3 regions of the Virgibacillus tibetensis genome follow, and region 3 is predicted to be linked to each of the others. Evidence: riboswitches for the same ligand, from Rfam matches in the RefSeq annotation. Region 3 holds a riboswitch; each other region holds the start of a gene.
What was found. A riboswitch is a leader RNA that binds a small molecule or an ion and turns the genes downstream of it on or off. The one in region 3 is predicted to bind thiamine pyrophosphate.

Region 1 (6,587 bases), on a different contig from region 3:
TTAAGTTTAGTGAATTTTGCACCAATTAAAACTAAATCAAACTAAAAAAATATAATGATTTTCTCAAAGGGAGGCTCTTCAATATGCTGATTAATATTGATACCATGGATGTAGGCAAAATTATCTTTAACCTCAGAAATGAAAGGGGATTGACACAGGAAGAACTTTCTGAAGGAATTTGTTCTATATCATATTTAAGTAAATTAGAACACAACCAGATTAAGTATAGTGACGAAATCCTTAGTTTATTATTTCAAAAGTTAAATGTAGATGAGAACAAGCTTTATACAAAACACAAGAATTTTAATGACAACGTATCAAATTTATCTAAGTTTATTGATATGAAAAACTACACAGATACGGAAAATTGCTACAGTGAGTTGAACAATCTAGTAAATGAGATTAAAGATCCCAATAGTATATGTAATTACCACATTACAAAATTAAAGTATTTTCTTGCAAAACGTAATTTAGAATCTGCTAGGACTACCATTGATTATATTAATGAGTTTTTTAAAAGGAAATCCGTAAGACAAGAAGCTCTTTTTATTGATCTTTGTGGCGTATACTTTAGTATAAAAGGTAATTTTGTTGAAGGGTTAAAGTTTTTTAAAGACGCTGAAAGAATAGCTCTTGAAAACAATTTAAACGTGGCAAATATCTTTTATCATCTTGGGTTGACATATAGCCAGATTCATAACGATACGTTGGCCATACATTATGCACAGAATGCTTTAAAGCTTTTTGAAAGTGACATGAACTATCTTAAATGTATTGATTGTCAATTGATTATTAGTCTAAAGTTCGTAAGAAACCAAAATTTTAGAAGCGCAGAAAAAATATACTTTGATATCCTAGAACAAGCCAAAATATTTACTCTTCCAAAAACAAAAGCTATTACCCTGCACAATTTGGGTTTCTTATATTATAAAGTAAAAGATTACAATCAATCTGTAAATTACTTTGTTGAAGCTTTGGAATATAAAAGTCCCAAAAATGAAGACTATATTTTAAGTATTTACTATCTGTGTAATGCATTAATGGAAGATGACAGGAATAAAGAGGTAATATTTTGGTTAAATAAAGCACTACATTATATAGAAAAAAATGAACACTTGAAGGAGTACAAATATTCTTATATGGTCAAGCTTTACAAATATAAGTACGAAGATTTTGATAAGTACATTGAATTTGCAGAAAACGTAGTATTTCCATATTTAATTTCAATAAAAACCAAGGAGCTTATTCTATCCGTTGGTAATCTATTGATTGAATATTACAACTCAAAGCATAGGTATAAGAGATCCAATAATTTCTATAAAATAATGTTGGAGTTTATGGAGGTGAACTGAATATATGAAAAAATTATTCCTATCTTTTCTAGTAGTTCTAGTGTTAGGTCTTACTTCGCAATCAACATATTTTTCACAGGGGGATAACGACACACCAAATGAAGAACATCCAGATTACTTATAAAAACATCAATACAAACATGCACATTATTCCAGTGTAAATAATTTTCTATGTAAACTGAAATAATGTGCAATTTTCTTCTTTCACTAAAAGAAATACGAGGGGATTTTTAAGATTCTGATTAATTCCTAAATGGATCTAAAAATAATTATGAAGAGTTTTATTAATAACACATTCTTAGTTTTTTATATAGTTCATATTAATTATGCAACGCTAGAATCTCAAAATATTAAACAAATATTAGAATAGCCTCACTAATCATAGATAATGCTTTTTTTGTAGACGTAAAATGACGAAATAAAAAATGCAAATTTAATAATCACAAAATATCACTTTATCTAATAGAGGATATTCAGTACCTTTTTACAAGCTCAACCAAACTTTCAACATCAAATCCAGCCTCTCCCCCATCATTATATCCGTTAATCCCCTGACACCAAATACAACCCATCCGGGATATACTTCCGGCGACCCAAAAAGTACATCAATTAATGAGAGGAAATCCCAATAACAGTCATAAACAGAGGATTTCCCGGCATAATCTTCATACGCGGTTAAAAAGGCGTCGGCTGTTTCTACATTGTACAATATCGCCAAATTGATTCGGCAATGCCCGACATCAATTCCGGCTGTTCCTCTGCACGCATTAATCCAGTCACTATGCCGCTAACGGTATCATTTTTCCATAAAACATTTGCAGGGTGGTAATCGCGGTGGATAAAACATTCTGAATGACAGGGCACGGGCCTTTTACAATATCGATTGCTTTTCTCCATGCACCTGGAACGCTTGACCAAGTTGGCACTTCCACTGTCGAAATATCATTATATGTAAAATACGTCCAAGAAAACTCCTTTGCTTTGCATCAACTTCGTGTATCTTCTCAAGAGCTTCTGCTAAACCATTCAGCCATTTCCCCATATGTTGAGGGATTAATTCCACTTACCCTTCAAGCATCGTCATTAAAACCGCCAGCATCCCGCAACGTCGACCACTCTCATCAAACGCGATTATTTCAGCTGTAGCTACTTCCACCCGAGAAGCCAAACGCAGAATTTCCGCTTCATGTAGAGCAAGATCTAGTTCCTACATTAGCCATTCCTTGTTATCAAATTGACGAATAACGACATCTTTTATTTGCCCCCCTATTTGAATGGAATTGTGATGCAATGTGGACGATGTGCTACCTTTCAGTTTATTAATCTCAATCATTTTAACATCGGCATCCACTTTCTTTAAAATCCAATCTACCGTATTCGGGGGCAAACCGCCGACGGTCTTGACGAATTAAAGGCGATATTTTTACCAACTAATTATCGTACGAAGATGATTCATTACTGGGTCATCTTTTTTAAATTTAAAAAACATATTGAAAACCGTTGATTAAATTCATTAAAACACCTTGAATATGTTATAAAACATGAAACAATATTATCGTTTGCCGGCAGCCAAGAGGTCAGCAGTTCGAGCCCGCTATGCTCCATTGATACATTTAAGGATAGTAAGACACAACATCAATGCCTACTATCCTTTTTATTTTGTCTGTTTTACACAAAATCTATTAAGTACGGTGTAGCTTGTTATTGACGTAACTCCGCTTACGGAAATACACATCGCCCAAAGGGGTGATCGCTGGACAAACCGGGGTGAACGCGGGATAAAGTGGAGCGATCGCTGAATGAATGCAGGGCAGCATTTATGCCAAAAAGGTCGTAACGCGCACGTATGAGATTGGACGGTTTTGACGCTTCTCCCCCGTTGGAGTCTCCGTGTATTTCCTCCACTTGTGTTATGCTTTGTTGACTAACGATTGAATTACAGAATTGGATTGAGAAATGAGCTAATTCTAAAGATAAGCGAAGGAAGAATTAAACCTCAAGTAAGGAAAGGAGTTGGCGGCATGCCCGCAAATAAAAGTATAGAAGTTGAAGAATTTTTGAATGGCTTACCTGAGCATATTAGAGAAATCACAGTAACATTGCGCAACCTCATCTTTGATACATCAGAAAATATAGTGGAAGAAATGAAATGGAACAAACCCTGCTACATAGAAAATGGATTAGTTTGTTACCTCCAAACTGCCAAAGGTCATGTTAATCTGGGGTTTTACTTCGGTGCAAGCCTAGAGGATAAAGATGAATTACTTGAGGGAACGGGTAAGAAGATGCGCCACATCAGAGTTACTTCACTTGAGGAAATTCAGCCTGCCAAATATCAGGCACTTATTAAAGAAGCAATCAGACTGAAGACTTGATTGAAAATCTTCAGAGTCTACCTCCACCGACTACAATGATTCTTGATCTCCAAGGATACTTATTGCTCGTGACTCGTGACAAACATATTTATCTTTGATATGATTTAAGTACCAAAATTTCATAGTAAAATTACTACTAGGGGTGCCCAATAAATCGTGGGCTGAGAGGAAAGCGCGTTTAAGCTTCCGACTCTTATGGACCTGATCTGGATAATACCAGCGGAGGGAAGTAGCAGACGATAAGTCTAATCTATTTCAGCTTATTTTAAGCCAGGTCTTCTTGTGATGAGATCTGGCTTTTTTGGTGCACTTTTTTAGAGGAGGAATTGGATGAATCGAACACAGTTAATAACGACCATGTCCGTATTTGTAGCAATTGGAACACTGGGGGCACAACTACTTTGGTTTCCAGCTGGGATTGCCAAGGCTTATCCTGTACAACATGCAGTCAACGTCATGGCGGCCGTGATGCTTGGTCCAGGGCCTGCTGTAATTATTGCATTTATGATTGGTTTACTTCGTAACATGCTTGGTCTTGGTACCCTATTGGCATTTCCAGGTGGTATGGTTGGTGCTCTCTTAGCTGGATATCTTTATCGTCATTTTAAAAAGAAGATATGGGCTGTCGCTGGAGAAGCAATTGGATCAGGAATCATTGGGGCTCTCTTTGCAGTACCTTTTGCAAAAATTCTGATGGGTACTTCTGCAGGTGCATTATTCTTCATGCCATCTTTTCTTGTAAGTAGTATTACCGGTGCATTTATCGGTTGGTTCATTGTATCCCGCGTTAAACAAAAGAATGTATTACAAAACATATAACCAGGAAACTACTGGGGGAACTATCCCTGCTGAGATAAGGTGTTAATCCTTAGTCCCTTGGAAGCTGATCTGGATAATTCCAGCACAGGAAAGTAGTCGGAGGAAACATCAACAAACCCTCTATTTAATCTACTTTCACTCCTGTTAGTTCCGAAACTATATAAGGAGGCTATTTCTATGACATTTACAAATCAATCAGGAAAAAGCATTGCATGTTCACTTACAATAGCTGGTACTGACCCTAGTGGTGGTGCTGGAATTCAAGCAGACTTAAAAACGTTTCAAGAATTAAAAAGCTACGGCATGTCAGTACTAACATCCGTTGTTGCCCAGAATACAACTGGGGTTCAAGGGGTGCATCATCTACCCGTTGAAATGATCGAACAGCAGCTGGAATCTGTCCTTTCAGATATGCCAGTCCATGCATTCAAGACAGGTATGATTGCTAATACAGATATGATGAAAGTAATCAGTAAAAAAATTTCGAGCCTGGATGTACCCTATGTGATGGATCCAGTAATGGTGGCAACGAGTGGAGACCCGTTAATTTCAGAAAATGCACGTGATTTTTTGAGGGATAATCTTTTACCACTAACAGCTTTAGTCACCCCGAATATCCCCGAGGCAGAATTTATTACGGGAGAAAAGATAGAGACAGTTGATGATATGAAGCAGGCAGCTGTACAAATTGTAGAACAGTTTAATGCAGGAGCGGCACTTGTCAAAGGAGGACATATGGAGGGTGATGCTGTAGATTTTCTATATGATGGGTCTGAACTGCATACCTTCTCTGCTAAACGAATAGATACTACAAATACGCATGGAACGGGCTGTACGTATTCTGCTGCTATTACTGCCTATTTAAGTCACGGGGCACCCTTACAACAAGCAGTCAAGCAGGCAAAACAATTTGTTACTGCCGCAATCCAGCATTCTTATAAACTTGGCTCTGGAAATGGTCCTACCAACCATTGGGCAACTAGGGAGGAGAAAGTTAAACAATGAATTTTGATATTATTAAAGAAGTCCGGGAAAACACCCCATTGATTCATCATTTAACAAATCAAGTTGTTATGAACTTCACAGCTAATGGTCTATTGTCTTTTGGTGGCGCTCCAATTATGGCCAAGGCAGAAGAAGAAGCTAATGAAGTAGCAAGCATTGCGAATGGGGTACTTATTAACATTGGCACTCTGACCTCACAGGAACTCAAGGCCATGATACAAGCCGGAAAGGCAGCCAATAGAAAAGGTATTCCCGTCGTGCTTGATCCTGTAGGGGTAGCGGCTACCCCTTTTCGTTCGGATGCTGTAAAGCAGATTTTAAAAGAAGTACATCCCACAGTAATCAAAGGAAATGCAGGTGAGCTTGCCCACCTGGTTGAAATTCCATGGAAAACTAAAGGAGTCGAATCCATTGGTGAAGGAGATGTGGAAGAGATAGCTTCCAAAACAGCAGAGATCTATCAAACTACTGCTATTGTCACTGGAGAAACGGATATAATTTCAACAGAAAAATCAATTATTCATAATAAAACCGGCCATATTCTTTTAACTAAAGTCACGGGGGCTGGCTGTTTACTAGGATCCATTGTAACGGCTTGTTTAACTACAAATCATCCCATAGAGGAACAAACGTTATCAGCAGTTAAGTTTTATGGGATGGCTGCAGAATTCGCTGCATCTCAAAAAGGTGTAACTGGACCTGGCACTTTCTTACCTCAGTTTATTGATGCACTTTCATTAGATGCCGATGTACTTGAGAGGAGATAAATCATGTCATTAGCAATAAAACAAAGTCTCAGGAAATATTTTATTATGGGTAGTCAAAACTGTGACGGCGATCCTGTACAAATACTGGAGTCTGCAGCCTCAGCGGGAATCACTGCCTTTCAATTTCGTGAAAAGGGAGTAGGTTCACTGACAGGAGACGAGAAACTCGAACTGGGAAAACAGCTGCGGAGCATCTGTCGCCATTATAAAATACCTTTTATTGTAAATGATGATATAGAACTAGTAGATGCACTGGATGCTGATGGACT
Region 2 (6,587 bases), on a different contig from region 3:
CCAACACACCGCCGGTTTCTACTGGTGCATTCCATGTTAAGCCGAATTCTTTACGGTTAATCTTCGTTTCGCCGCTAAACCCAGCAACTTCATTGCCACTCATTGGATCCTTGCTTTGTCCTTCAAAGACAACATCTACTGTAACTGGTTTTGTTGTTCCACGAACAGTTAGGTCACCCGTTACATCATACCTGCTATCTGATTTTTTCTTAATATCAGTAGCAATGAATGTTATTTTTGGGTAATTCTCAACATCAAAAAAATCTCCAGAACGTAAATGATCATCACGGTCTTTTTGACGGGTATCAATGCTGCTTGCGTCAATCGTAAATTCAATTTTTGAATTTGTTAAATCCTCTACATCTGCTTCAATAACTGCGTCGAAATTATTAAAGGCACCTTTGGCTTTTGATATCATCATATGCCTTACGGAAAATCCCACTTCACTATGAGCTGTGTCAATGTTCCAAACTGTTTTTGTCATTATAAATCCCTCCAAGTGTTTTTAATTAAAAGTACGTAAGTTACTTTATGTTACTAAGTGTACAAAAGTAAAGATATGTTGTCAAGTAGTTAATCCTATGATTAATGCACATCTACCCTTATTACTGAATAATAAAACATTTATTTTCCAGAAATTATGTTTTTAATGAAACTATTTCTATTATTCGCTATAATAAAAAGATAGGGTAAAAATCAGAAATTATTATTTTATGAGGAGCGATTTAATGCAGCAAAGCTACAATCCGACATGGGATTTGGATGTTATTTTTCCAGGCGGAAGTGAGTCTGAAGAATTCACTACTTATCTCAAAACCATTAAGGAAGAAATGGGTAAACTATCAAAGACTGTCGATAACTTTGTACCTGGTCAGGAAGGCGGCAGCACAAATCAATTAGCAGGTATTGTTACACATTTAGAGAGTACTATGAAGAAGGTTCGGGAAGCTTTTGCTTTTATCAGCTGCTTAAGTGCACAGGATGTAAACGATGATAAAGCTAATTTATTAGTAGGCAAACGTAGTGCATTACAGGCTGATTTAAGCGCTGTTGTTACTAATTTTGAACAAAAGCTAGTCTTAATTGATGATACTGCATGGAAAGAAATGATGCTCCACCCGCAATTAATAGAAATTTCTTTTGTACTTAATGAAAATAGAAAACGGGCAAAAGAACTATTATCGGCAGAGAACGAAATACTGATTAATGATCTTGCTGTAGATGGTTATCATGGATGGAGTCAAATGTACGATACCATTGTTGGAAGTATGAGTGTGGAACTAGAAGAGGAGGGAGAAACTAACTCGTATTCTGTAGGGCAGGCTTCCAATAAGTTAAGCAACCCCGACCGGGAAGTTCGCAAGCATGTTTTTGAACAATTAGATAAAGCTTGGAAAGAAAAGGCTGATTTATTTGGACAAACTTTAAATCATTTGGCAGGCTTTCGTCTCCAAACCTATAAACACAGAAACTGGGCTGATGTTTTAAAAGAACCTTTAACCATTAACCGTATGCAGAAAGAAACATTAGACGCTATGTGGAAGGCGATAACGAATAATAAACATCATTTTGTAAAATTTCTTGAAAAGAAGGCTGAAATATTAGGATTGGAGAAACTGAGCATGTACGATGTTGGTGCTCCTGTGACTAAATCTGTTAAAAAGTCCAGTTATACAGAGGGAGCAAGCTTTATTGTTGAGCAATTTCGGGAGTTTAGTCCGAAAATGGCTGACTTTGCTCAGATGGCGTTTGATAAACGCTGGATAGAAGCGGAAGACCGTTCTGGTAAGCGTCCAGGTGGATTCTGTACTAGTTTTCCGGATAGTGAACAAACACGTATTTTCATGACGTACTCTGGAACTACCTCTAATATTGCAACACTTGCACACGAATTAGGGCATGCTTATCATCAGCATGTAATGAATGATGTTAATGGATTAAACCAGCGGTATGCAATGAACGTTGCTGAGACAGCTTCTACATTTGCAGAAATGATTGTTGCTGATGCTTCTGTGAAAGGTGCACAAAATAAAAAAGAGAAACAGGCATTACTAGAAGACAAAATTCAACGCAGCGTTGCCTTCTTTATGAATATACATGCCCGTTTTATTTTTGAAAACAATTTTTATGAAGAACGAAGAGAAGGTTTAGTTTCCGTGAATCGATTAAACGAGTTGATGATCGAAGCACAAAAAGAGGCATATGGTGATGCGCTTGAAGAGTACGATCAAAACTTCTGGGCGTCTAAGCTTCACTTCCATATTACAGGTGTGCCGTTTTATAATTTCCCTTACACATTTGGTTATCTTTTCAGCTTGGGTATCTATGCGCATGCAAAGGAGAAGGGTGGAAGCTTTGAAGAATCATATATTGAGTTGCTTAGGGATACTGGACGGATGAATGTGGAAGAATTGGCAAGAAAGCACTTAAACGTAGATTTAACAACTACTGATTTTTGGGAGTCTGCCATCCAGTTATGTGTAAAGGACGTAGAGGAATTCCTCTCACTCTAGTAAGGAATGTTATGTAAAATTGTAAATATATGATTGATACGGTATACTATAAGTAACGAAAAAAGCAATATAATAGAAGCCTTCAGGGGGAGCCATTTGGCTGAGAGTGAACAAATTTGTTCTTACCCTTTGAACCTGTTAGTTAATACTAGCGTAGGGATGGTGGCTTTTTTGATGGAATAAAAGCAATGTGAGCGGATTCCCCATCAGGAAGTCTTCCCCTTGGCATTGCTTTTTTTGTGCAAAAAATAGAACTTAGCTTTAAAAAGGGGAGAGAGTTTAGATGAAATCAAAGCGTACATTGTTTTTAATTGAGGTAGCAATTTTTACAGCATTGGCTTTATTGTTGGATATTCTTCCGTTGTCCTTCAAAATTTGGGCACAGGGTGGATCCATATCTTTTGCAATGATTCCGATTTTTATCATAGCATTTCGCTGGGGAATTAAAGGCGGTTTGCTTGCAGGGTTTTTATGGGGGGTATTGCAGGTTGCTACAGGTACTGCATATATCCTGCACCCATTACAAGGGTTTATTGATTATGCTATTGCGTTTACCGTATTAGGGTTCGCTGGTATCTTTGCAAAACAAATCCAACAAGCAGTTAAAGAAAAGAGTACTAAGGTATACCTTACGTATATCGCACTCGGCGTGCTTCTAGGGTCAGTATTACGTTTTATTGCACACTATTTTGCTGGCATCGTATTTTTTGGATCGGCAATTGAAGGGCAGCCAGTCTGGTTGTACTCGTTAGTATATAATGGTTCTTATATGTTACCATCCTTTATTTTATGTACCGTGCTTGTATTCTTTTTATTCCACAAGCAGCCTAAAACATTATTAAACGCGTCTTAAAAGATTACTAGTCCGCTCACATTAAGGTAACCTCTTCATATAAAAGAGGTTACCTTTTCATTTGGTTCATTCCCTCACGTTTTGCTGCAATTATTATAAAATCATAAAACGATGTAAAATGAAAAGGACAACCTATGCGCATTAGGTTGTCCACTTTTATTTAAAGTAAATAGCTATTTACGGCTTCATTATTTGTCACAATTAACAGCACTTTACCTTCATCCATATCTTCTTCATAATTTTCTGCTTCCGCTTTGGAGAACCCCATTTCTTCCAGCTTCGTGCGTAGTTCATCGCCTTTTTTACTGAATAGTGTTCCTACCGCATTGCCAAAGTCCATTTCTTTGATTCCGATGGTATTCGTGTCCGCACTTCCAGCTATGCGTTTTGTTCGATCCTCATCATGTGATAAAACATACACATCTTCTTTGTTTACACCCTTATCCTTTAAAAGGCTTATATCTGTCTTAAGTTGTTCATCATTTGAATACGTCTTAATAAATGGTTTCAAGTAGTATCTCCTCCTCTTAAGTTGTTCAATTATTATATTCCCAGGTGAAAAAGAATTAAACATGTAAACCGGACTTGAACTTAGCTTGGTAGCGCTAAGCTTGTGTTATGCATAGGCTATAGGACTATTCATCAGGAAAGGAAGAGGTATACATGGATCTAACAATTTCTCATTGGTTGTATGGTTTATTCACACTGCTAATTATAGGTACCATGGTTTTCCGTAAGGGGGTTGTGTTACCAACCTTACTTGGAACATTTGTCATAGCTTGGGTATACAAGGGGAGTTTAATTGATGGATTTACAGCCATTTTTAATGCGAATTTAGTAGCTGCGCAAGAGCTTTTCAGTATTTTTTTAATCATTACCTTCATGTTGGCCCTACTGCATTCGTTACGTGATTTGGGTGCTGATCAGAGAATGATCAGGCCAATCCAGAAAATGATGATAAATGGTCATGTTTCATTCTTTGTTCTCGTAGGTGTGACTTTTGTTATATCTTTATTCTTCTGGCCGACACCCGCAGTACCACTCATATGTGCGTTATTAGTACCTGCTGCTGTACGTTCAGGCTTACCAGTTATGACCGCTGCGGTTGCCATAGCGCTTGCAGGGCAGGGGATGGCGCTTTCTTCTGACTATATTGTGCAGGTTGCACCTAGTTTATCAGCTGCCTCAGCTGGTGTTGATACGGCGTTAGTTGCAGATAAAGCTCTTATCCTATCTGTGGTGGCAGGTAGTGTTGCAATTCTGCTGGCTTATTTATTCTACCGTAAATCAATCCGGTCTAAAGGTGATAAGGAAAATGAGTTAGATCTGCAAAATATGCAATCCACAACAGAATCAGCGAATAAAGCATATGCTAAGAATTTATCTGCATGGAGTAAGGTATTTGCAATAATGGTTCCGATAACACTACTTGGTGTTGTTATTTATATGGTCTACGAAAAGCTATTATCTGGCAGAATGAGTGGACTTGAAGGAGGAGACGGGGCAGCGTTTGTTGGTGGTGTTGCTGTTATCCTTCTATTGCTAGCAACAGTAGCGTTCGGAAGACAACATGCCTTGGATTACATTAGTTCTCACATTACAGATGGTTTTGTATTTGCTTTCAGAGCTATGGGGCCTGTTATTCCAATTGCAGGATTTTTCTTCTTGGGAAGTTCTGACTTTTCAGGAAGTATACTGGGGGTAGAAGAAAATGCCCCATCTTTATTATTTGACCTTGTACAATCGACACAGGATTTCTTGCCGCAAGGTGCATTATTTGCCGCGTTTAGTATATTAATCATTGGTATCATTACAGGACTTGATGGATCGGGATTTTCCGGTCTGCCTCTTACCGGAGCGCTTGCTGCATCGCTGGAAAATAGTTCGATTGATGCTGCGACTTTAGCAGCGATTGGTCAAATGGGTTCGATATGGACTGGAGGAGGGACATTGGTCGCTTGGTCTTCATTAATAGCAATTGCAGGGTTCTGTGGTGTTTCTGTAATGGAGTTAGTACGGAAAAACTTCCTTCCTGTTATGCTTGGTTTATTCGTAACTACTCTGTTTGCTGTATTTCTTCTGTAGGATGCATTTCCACTTAGACAGAATTGATATGCTCGTGGTGTGATGAAATTATCGAACAATATATATCGACAGAGTAAGCTATATTATAAAAATCTTTATTCTTACACAGAACTGTTCTAATTGATACAGTTCTTTTTTATGGTAAAACTATGTTGCAATTTGTATATTTTTGAATTAACATAAGATTGTAATAATGTGAAATGCTTATACATAGCGTTATATAGGATAAGTCTGATTATTCGTTTGATTTTATTTTAAGATTGTTTGGGACTGTCCTAATAAATTTGGAGGGGGTAGAACGTATTGTCTAGTATTTTAGTTGCACTTATTGGTATCATTGTGTTTGCTTTAGGGTATCGTTATTATTCAAAATTTGTGGCGGAAAAGATTTTTCGGCTGGATCCCAATTATGTTACACCCGCACATCGATACAAGGACGGGGTGGATTTCGTTCCCACAAATAAGTTTGTTTTGTGGGGTCATCATTTTACTTCCATTGCTGGAGCAGCACCCATTCTTGGTCCTGCAATTGCTGTCTATTGGGGATGGCTGCCAGCATTTTTATGGGTAATATTAGGAACGGTATTTGCGGCGGGAGTCCATGATTTTGGTACTCTAGTTCTATCAGTACGAAACAAAGGGCAATCAGTTGGTACATTAGCACACCGTTTAATTGGCCAAAGGGCAAAGGTTTTATTTTTATTTATTATCCTAATCCTTGTTTTAATGGTTAATGCGGTGTTTGCATGGGTAATTGCCAATCTATTTATTTCTTATCCAGCAAGTGTATTGGCAGTATTTATTCAGATTCCACTTGCAATATGGATTGGATATGCTGTATATAAGAGAAATACAAAGATGCTGGTTCCGTCTTTAATTGCATTAGCAGTCATGTATCTAACTGCTATTATGGCCAGCAGAATAGAGTTTCTGCAAATAGACTTAGTTGGTTATATGGGTGGTGAGGATGGCACCGGATTATTTGGATTAGGCGCAGTTTCCTCTGCTTTCTTTATATGGATTATTATTTTGATGGTATATGTCTATATTGCATCCACATTACCTGTTTGGAAGCTATTGCAGCCACGGGATTTCATTAATTCTCACCAGCTTTTGGTTGGTCTGGGGATTTTGTA
Region 3 (6,587 bases):
CCCGCCTTTTTTTAAATAGTTTAATATACTATGCCAGGGGAATGTCAGTTGTTCACTTATTTAAATACAGACAGCTTGTAGAATTGTTTGCTTCTACAAGCTGAAAACACCTTTCATATCTAAAGAAATCATTTCTATTGCTTAACAATGGCGTTAGTGATATTACCTGCCAATAAATCTTGTTATAAAAGGGCCTGCTTTCGAAATCAGTGGGCTGACCTGATTGTATATACCGTGCATTTGCTGTGCAGTCGCTGATATTTTCTCGAAATCCAGTCGCCCTTCTGGAGTTTGAAACTGAGATAAAAGGCCTGGTCTGGATTGAGGTTGAGGTTGTGGCCCCATAAACGGCCGCCTCGGAACAGGCTGATATGGCGGCATTGGTCGCCGAGGTCTCTCAGGAAACATAATTATTACACCTCCCCTGTATACTGTTGCTATATATATTATTCACAAGAAATTTATATGAGAAGGTTCCTGCCCCACATACAGGACTTTTTCAAGAAGCAGGTAAGGCAGCTCTGTAACAGTTCTATGATATTAACATAGATTATTCAATAATATACATCAGTTAGGAGTGTTGATATGAGTGTCATTCGAACAGATAGATGGTTATTAGAATCATATGATAGTCCAACTCAATTGTGTAAAAAGTTGACTTCTTATTTTAATGAAGGAACAGATTTAGAAATTCACCAGCACCTAACTAGTCATGGGATGTATCGTCGTCCTTTTCAAAATGGCGAAAAGGCTGTTAATGATTTAAAGGGATCATGGGATATTGTAAGAAAGGAGGAAAAATTGCTGAAGAAAGAATGGGATGGCCCGAATATCCCCATTTTTATTTTTCCAGCAGATAATAGTAATCAAAAATTAAAACGTGATTTTAACGGCAAATCAGGGCTGGCCTTCAAAGATAAACTATTTTTATTTATTTCAGAGAGTAATGCAGAAAAAGAAATAAAGGCATTATTTACCCATGAATATAACCATGTTTGCCGCTTGTCCAAATTTGATAAAAACGAAGAAGACTATGTATTATTAGACACCATCATATTGGAGGGGCTAGCTGAAAATGCAGTGCGTGAGTTTGTTGGGGAAGATTTTTTAGCTAACTGGACAACGTATTACTCAGTGAAAGAGCTGAATAAATTATGGAATAACCTAGTATTACCAAACAAAGAAACTCTGAATTTCGAACGTGCCCATCAGGATATTTTATATGGATTACGATTTGCACCTAAAATGGCAGGCTATTGTGCTGGCTATTACATAGTTAAAAAATATATGGAAGCCAATGACTTAACTTCTAAGGATCTTTTAAATAAGGATTCCCGTATTATTGCTCAAATTAAGAAGTTTAATTAAAAGCATTTTAAACTAATCTAAAAAAACAGACAACAAAAATATTGCCTGTTTTTACATTTGAATTTCTTGAATTTATTTAAATGAAGAAAAACGGAAGTAAAGCCAATGTAACGATAGAGCCTAAAACAATACCCGCTCCAAAACCAAATCTAGGTCGTCTAAATCTACCGTAGCCATAACCACCGTAACCATAACCACCTAATCCTCTTCCACCAAGAGGCTGCAAGTATACTCTGTGACCGTCTACATGCTGAATTATGCCTCTATGAGTTCTCCCATCACGTGTTTTTATTACAACAGCTCTGCCTTTGTACCGCTGACATAGTCCATGATAATGTGCAACTGACATTCTTTCACCCCCATATCCTAGTGAACCATAGGACATTATATGTAGGGTAGTTGCTTTCGTAAATGACAAATGCATTAGGGTATACGTGGATTTTGTATATCCGCAGAGGTCTTAACCGTTTTTTCACCCATACTAACGTGAGTTTGAATTTCTTATCGCCCATTTAAGTGCAATATGGGATAATAACCATCCCAATTCTGTAACGTCTACATATATTACTAACAAAAGATCTTGGAGGTGTTAATTGATGAGTGGAGCTGTTGCAGGAGCAGGTGTAGGCTATGGCGGAGGATTTGCCTTCGTTGTAGTATTGTTTATCCTACTAATTATTGTAGGTGCATCTTTCGGTGGATACGGATATTAAAAAAATAAATAGTTAACTAATTAATGTTAGGAGGGTTTTTATGCATGCTTGTGGTGGATATGGCTATGGTGCGCCAGTTGCAGGAGTAGGCTATGGCGGAGGATTTGCTTTGATTGTTGTTTTATTTATCCTTCTCATAATTGTAGGTGCAGCTTGGTTTTAATCTGAATGTAAACTAATTTAAACTAATCATAACTCAAGGCTGTCGAAAAGTGACAGCCTTGAGTTATGGTCTTTATACAATTTATTTTTAAAAAAATGATTGTTAAGTAGTTCACTCCTAATAAAACATAACAATTAAAATAGTATATAACGGGCAATGGTCTAAGCAGCAAGCTTATCCAATACATAGTATTTAGTATCCACGTAAACAGCTCAAGCTACTATTTACCTCCCTTACGTGAATCTTCATTCTAGAGGCTATTCCAACGAATGTTGGTGCAGCCTCTTCGTTATTAGTAGGAATAAATAACAAAAGCGCAAGGTGCCCGGCTAGGGACGTACGGACTGCGCCCGCTCACCCGCAGGTGGGTTGACGTTGTCGCTCAGGAGCGGCCCAGCGGATCGTTCTTCACCGCCAGAAGTTATAAAGGAGATTTTCCATTAAAAAAACGACTTGAAAGTCGTTTTTTTCAATTTTACTTATTTACCTTGCAGAGCGAATATAGTCATAATTCAATACGATCTTTTCTCTTTGCAACTGTTCTTCATTTTTTTGAAAATAATAATCTCTGTTTTTCAAATTAGTTGGTTTTGAATTCTTACCTTTTGAGTTTAGCATCTTTAACCTCATTATCTCTCACACTCCTTTTAAAATGACTAGTCAGTTTATTTTTTATTGTTATGCAGTGATATCTATTATAATAATAAGCCCAGCCAATATTGGTTTAAATTAAATAAGAAAGCATCGTCTTTTCCATTTCTCTAATCCGTTCTTCTAACTTCTCTTCACCGTAACCAATAGTTGCGTGTAACCATATACCATCATGTAATGCCCAGAACATTTCTGAAGCTTTTTCGGGGTCAATTTCTTTATTAATTTCGCCCGCTTGTTGCCCATCAACAATTATCTGCTGAGTCATTCCAAACATAACATCAAACCGGTCTTTCAACACCTTTTGCATTTCCGGTGATTCCTTAGAATATAACCAAAATTCGATATGAACACGCATCATCTTTTTCTTATCCAGGTTGTATGGAATATCTGTATTAATCCAGTATTTTAGTTTCTCCAGCGGACTCTTAATGTCATTTAGTCTGATTTGCAGTCTTTCCATTGCAACCGTTCTTTGTTGTTGTAGAAGATTAATAAAGATTTCCTCTTTACTATTAAAATAATTATAAACGGATCCCTTGCTCAGTTTCGAGTAGCTTACAATATCATCTACAGTAGATGCATAATATCCCTTTGCAGAAAAGCACTCCAACGCAGCTTGAAGTAAAGTTATTCTTCTTTCTTCCTTCGCCTCATCTGAAATTCTTGGAGCCATTCTACACACCTACTTTAGATAAATTTAAAACTGACTGAATAGTTTATATAAATTGTATCTCATTTTGACACAATTAGCAAGTGAATTGTTCCCTCTACTTTTTGGCTCTTTTCATATAGTTTGTTGCTATTTATATAAAGTACGACGTAGCTAGTTACTGTCATAGCTAACCGTTCAGAAAATACACTTCGGTTAAAGGGGTGAACACGGGATAAAGCTGAACAAGCGCGGAATAAAGTAAGCCGAACGCTGGAATAAGTGGAACGATCGCTGAATAAAGGCAGGCGCAGCGGTCATGCCAAAACGGTCGAATCGTACACGTGCCAGATTGGGCGTTTTTGACGCCTCCCCCCCGAGTCTCCGTGTAATTCCTCCACATGTATTGTGCTTTGTTATAACATTAACTATTGCCTTAGTAAATATTCGCTATAGGTATGTTAAATCCAATAAATGACTTTACATTATATTTACACATGTTAAGATAGATTTAGAAAACTGCATAGTAACTTTAGCACTGGGGGAGCTGTAAATACGGCTGAGAAGAACTGTTTTGTTCTGACCCTTTGAACCCGAACTGGATAATACTAGCGTGGGGAAGTGCGGTCGACGTGTATATGTCTTACGTTTATTAATTATTGACAAAGCATACAACCAGACTGCATTCCCCAGGGATGCAGTCTTTTTTATTGCCATTATAGAGGAGGAGATTTTTGTATGATTAAACAAGCTTGTACAAAAAGTGATATTGCGGGGGTTAGTTTTTCTATATACCCTATGAGTGACAATTTTGTCGATATTATTAAGGATTCGTTAGAAGAAGTTGATACATCCAAGGTTCATTTAAAAACAGATGACGTGACAACGACAGTACGTGGGAAGCTTGTCCATATTTTTGATGTAACAAAAGCTATTTTTATGTATGCAGCTAACACAGGAGAGCATGTAGCATTTCAAGCAACATACTCTTTAGGTTGTCCTGGTGATTCAACAGGAGATGCATATATGGCTGAGGATGAAAATCCACAAAACATGGAGAAAATTAAAGATATCAAGCAATTTGCTGGTTCTAAATTTTCCCTCTACCCTTTAGGTGGTGGTGATTATATGGATGTAATTTATGAACAGATCGATGCAATGAAAAAGCATGTCACCGTCTCCCCATCCCATTATTCTACTCGACTGGATGGGGAGGCAGTTGCAATATTCAATGGGTTGGAACAGGTTTTTAAAGCAACTGTTGAGGGTGGATCGAGTCATACTGTTATGACTGTTTCCATATCAGCTAATAGTCCTTCACACAAAGGAGTAAATTAATTTGAGTACTTGGCGCTTCAAAGAAATTGTTGTAATGGCAGCATTATCTGTCGTTTTTGCAGTAGTTTATTTAGCCTTTTTCCCTGTTGGAAAGGTCCTCGTCGGCTTTTTTGGACCAATAGGCTATGACCTTATTTTCGGTATATGGTTTATTGTTTCGATTATTGTAGCTTATATCATTAGAAAGCCTGGTGCTGCATTCTTATCTGAAACAATTGCAGCTATGGTGGAAGTATTAATCGGAAGTACTGCTGGCCCCATGTTAATTGTAGCCGGAATGGTACAAGGGATTGGTGCCGAAGCTGCTTTTGCTGCTACACGCTGGAAGAATTATTCCACCTGGGTTCTAATGGCAGCAGGTGTCGGCTCTGCGGTAACCAGTTTTATTTATGGCTATTTTATGAGTGGTTACGTTGCATTATCTACTGGGTATGTAATAGCGATGTTTATTACACGCGTTATTAGTGGTGCTTTAATCGCAGGTTTATTAGGTAAGGCCTTAAGTGATGGGTTAGCTAAAACCGGTGTACTGTCCAGTTTCGCATTAGGAAAAGAATATAGAAAGAAGAATGCAGCATGACACCCTTTTTAAAAATCGAGCAGCTTAGTTTACGATTTGAAACCCATCTCAATGAAGACACACTATCGAACATAAGCTTCGAGATGGAACACGGGGAGAGCATATTACTTCTTGGACCAAGTGGTTGTGGTAAAAGCACATTGACATCCTGTTTAAATGGACTTTATCCGCGTGAATTGGATGGAGAGATGAATGGACTTGTTTTTATTAATGGTAAAAAGACTACTGACTATAACCCTGGTGAACTAAGTCAATCTGTTGGGGTGGTTTTTCAGGACCCTGAAACGCAATTTTGTATGCAAACTGTTGAAGATGAAGTAGCTTTTGGCCTGGAGAATATACGTATTCCCAATGAACTGATGGAGGATAAAGTGGATGAATCTTTAATGCTAGTAGATATGCTTCCATATAAAAAACTTCCAATAGCTACTTTGTCTGGCGGACAGAAGCAAAAACTTGCACTAGCTTGTATTCTTGCGTTGGAACCATCCTTACTCATTTTAGATGAACCAACCGCTAATTTGGATCCCGTTGCTACAAAAGATTTAATTCTAACTATTCAACGTTTAAAAAAGAAAACCAATTGTGCCCTTTTAATTATTGAGCATCAATTAGATGGCTGGACAGAATTAACTGAGAGATGTGTACTGCTGAACAGCCGAGGAGAGGTTTTTTACGATGGATCCTTGCGAAAAGCAATTAAAGATAAGTTTCATGAACTTGAATCGGAAGGTATTTGGATCCCTAAAGTAACACAGTATCTAATAAACCATTTAGACGACGGGTTAGCAACTGTACCACTTACGTTAGATGATTTTTCAAAACAGGCCCACTTATGGATACCGACAGAATGGGAAGCGTATACGCAAAATAACTATGCAACATCAGAAGTTTTTGCAGAGGCTTCCGATATTTCCTGGTTCAGTAAAAAACAGCAAATCATCCGCAATATTTCGCTAAATGTCTATCAGGGAGAATTTATAGCCATAGTGGGTGCCAATGGCAGTGGAAAAACATCCTTACTACGCATACTTGCAGGGATTCAGAAACCGACATCTGGAATCATTAAGGTGAAGGGAAAATCACTGAAAAACTGGAAGGAATCTAATTTACGGGATGAAA

Region 1: another riboswitch for thiamine pyrophosphate. It lies ahead of thiW (energy coupling factor transporter S component ThiW); the one in region 3 lies ahead of QGM71_RS13685 (YkoF family thiamine/hydroxymethylpyrimidine-binding protein).
Region 2: another riboswitch for thiamine pyrophosphate. It lies ahead of thiT (energy-coupled thiamine transporter ThiT); the one in region 3 lies ahead of QGM71_RS13685 (YkoF family thiamine/hydroxymethylpyrimidine-binding protein).

Annotation. Positions count from the first base shown of each region.
Region 1 covers NZ_JARZFX010000014.1:32,241-38,827, forward strand. The annotation lists gene QGM71_RS18125 (helix-turn-helix domain-containing protein) at 84-1,352, shown strand; gene QGM71_RS21895 (phosphotransferase) at 2,049-2,249, opposite strand; gene QGM71_RS18130 (DUF1801 domain-containing protein) at 3,374-3,727, shown strand; TPP riboswitch at 3,856-3,972, shown strand; gene thiW (energy coupling factor transporter S component ThiW) at 4,058-4,546, shown strand; gene thiD (bifunctional hydroxymethylpyrimidine kinase/phosphomethylpyrimidine kinase) at 4,724-5,551, shown strand; gene thiM (hydroxyethylthiazole kinase) at 5,548-6,318, shown strand; gene thiE (thiamine phosphate synthase) at 6,322-6,587, shown strand, end outside.
Region 2 covers NZ_JARZFX010000011.1:13,670-20,256, reverse strand. The annotation lists gene QGM71_RS16710 (YceI family protein) at 1-484, opposite strand, end outside; gene QGM71_RS16705 (M3 family oligoendopeptidase) at 729-2,513, shown strand; TPP riboswitch at 2,589-2,690, shown strand; gene thiT (energy-coupled thiamine transporter ThiT) at 2,797-3,366, shown strand; gene QGM71_RS16695 (general stress protein) at 3,527-3,877, opposite strand; gene QGM71_RS16690 (hypothetical protein) at 4,030-5,451, shown strand; gene QGM71_RS16685 (carbon starvation CstA family protein) at 5,755-6,587, shown strand, end outside.
Region 3 covers NZ_JARZFX010000007.1:15,680-22,266, reverse strand. The annotation lists gene QGM71_RS13720 (YppG family protein) at 163-408, opposite strand; gene QGM71_RS13715 (DUF2268 domain-containing protein) at 586-1,368, shown strand; gene QGM71_RS13710 (hypothetical protein) at 1,445-1,717, opposite strand; gene QGM71_RS13705 (YjcZ family sporulation protein) at 1,965-2,081, shown strand; partial or broken gene QGM71_RS21845 (YjcZ family sporulation protein) at 2,170-2,244, shown strand; gene QGM71_RS13695 (hypothetical protein) at 2,728-2,862, opposite strand; gene QGM71_RS13690 (TetR/AcrR family transcriptional regulator) at 2,969-3,571, opposite strand; TPP riboswitch at 4,078-4,184, shown strand; gene QGM71_RS13685 (YkoF family thiamine/hydroxymethylpyrimidine-binding protein) at 4,286-4,885, shown strand; gene QGM71_RS13680 (ECF transporter S component) at 4,887-5,465, shown strand; gene QGM71_RS13675 (ABC transporter ATP-binding protein) at 5,462-6,587, shown strand, end outside.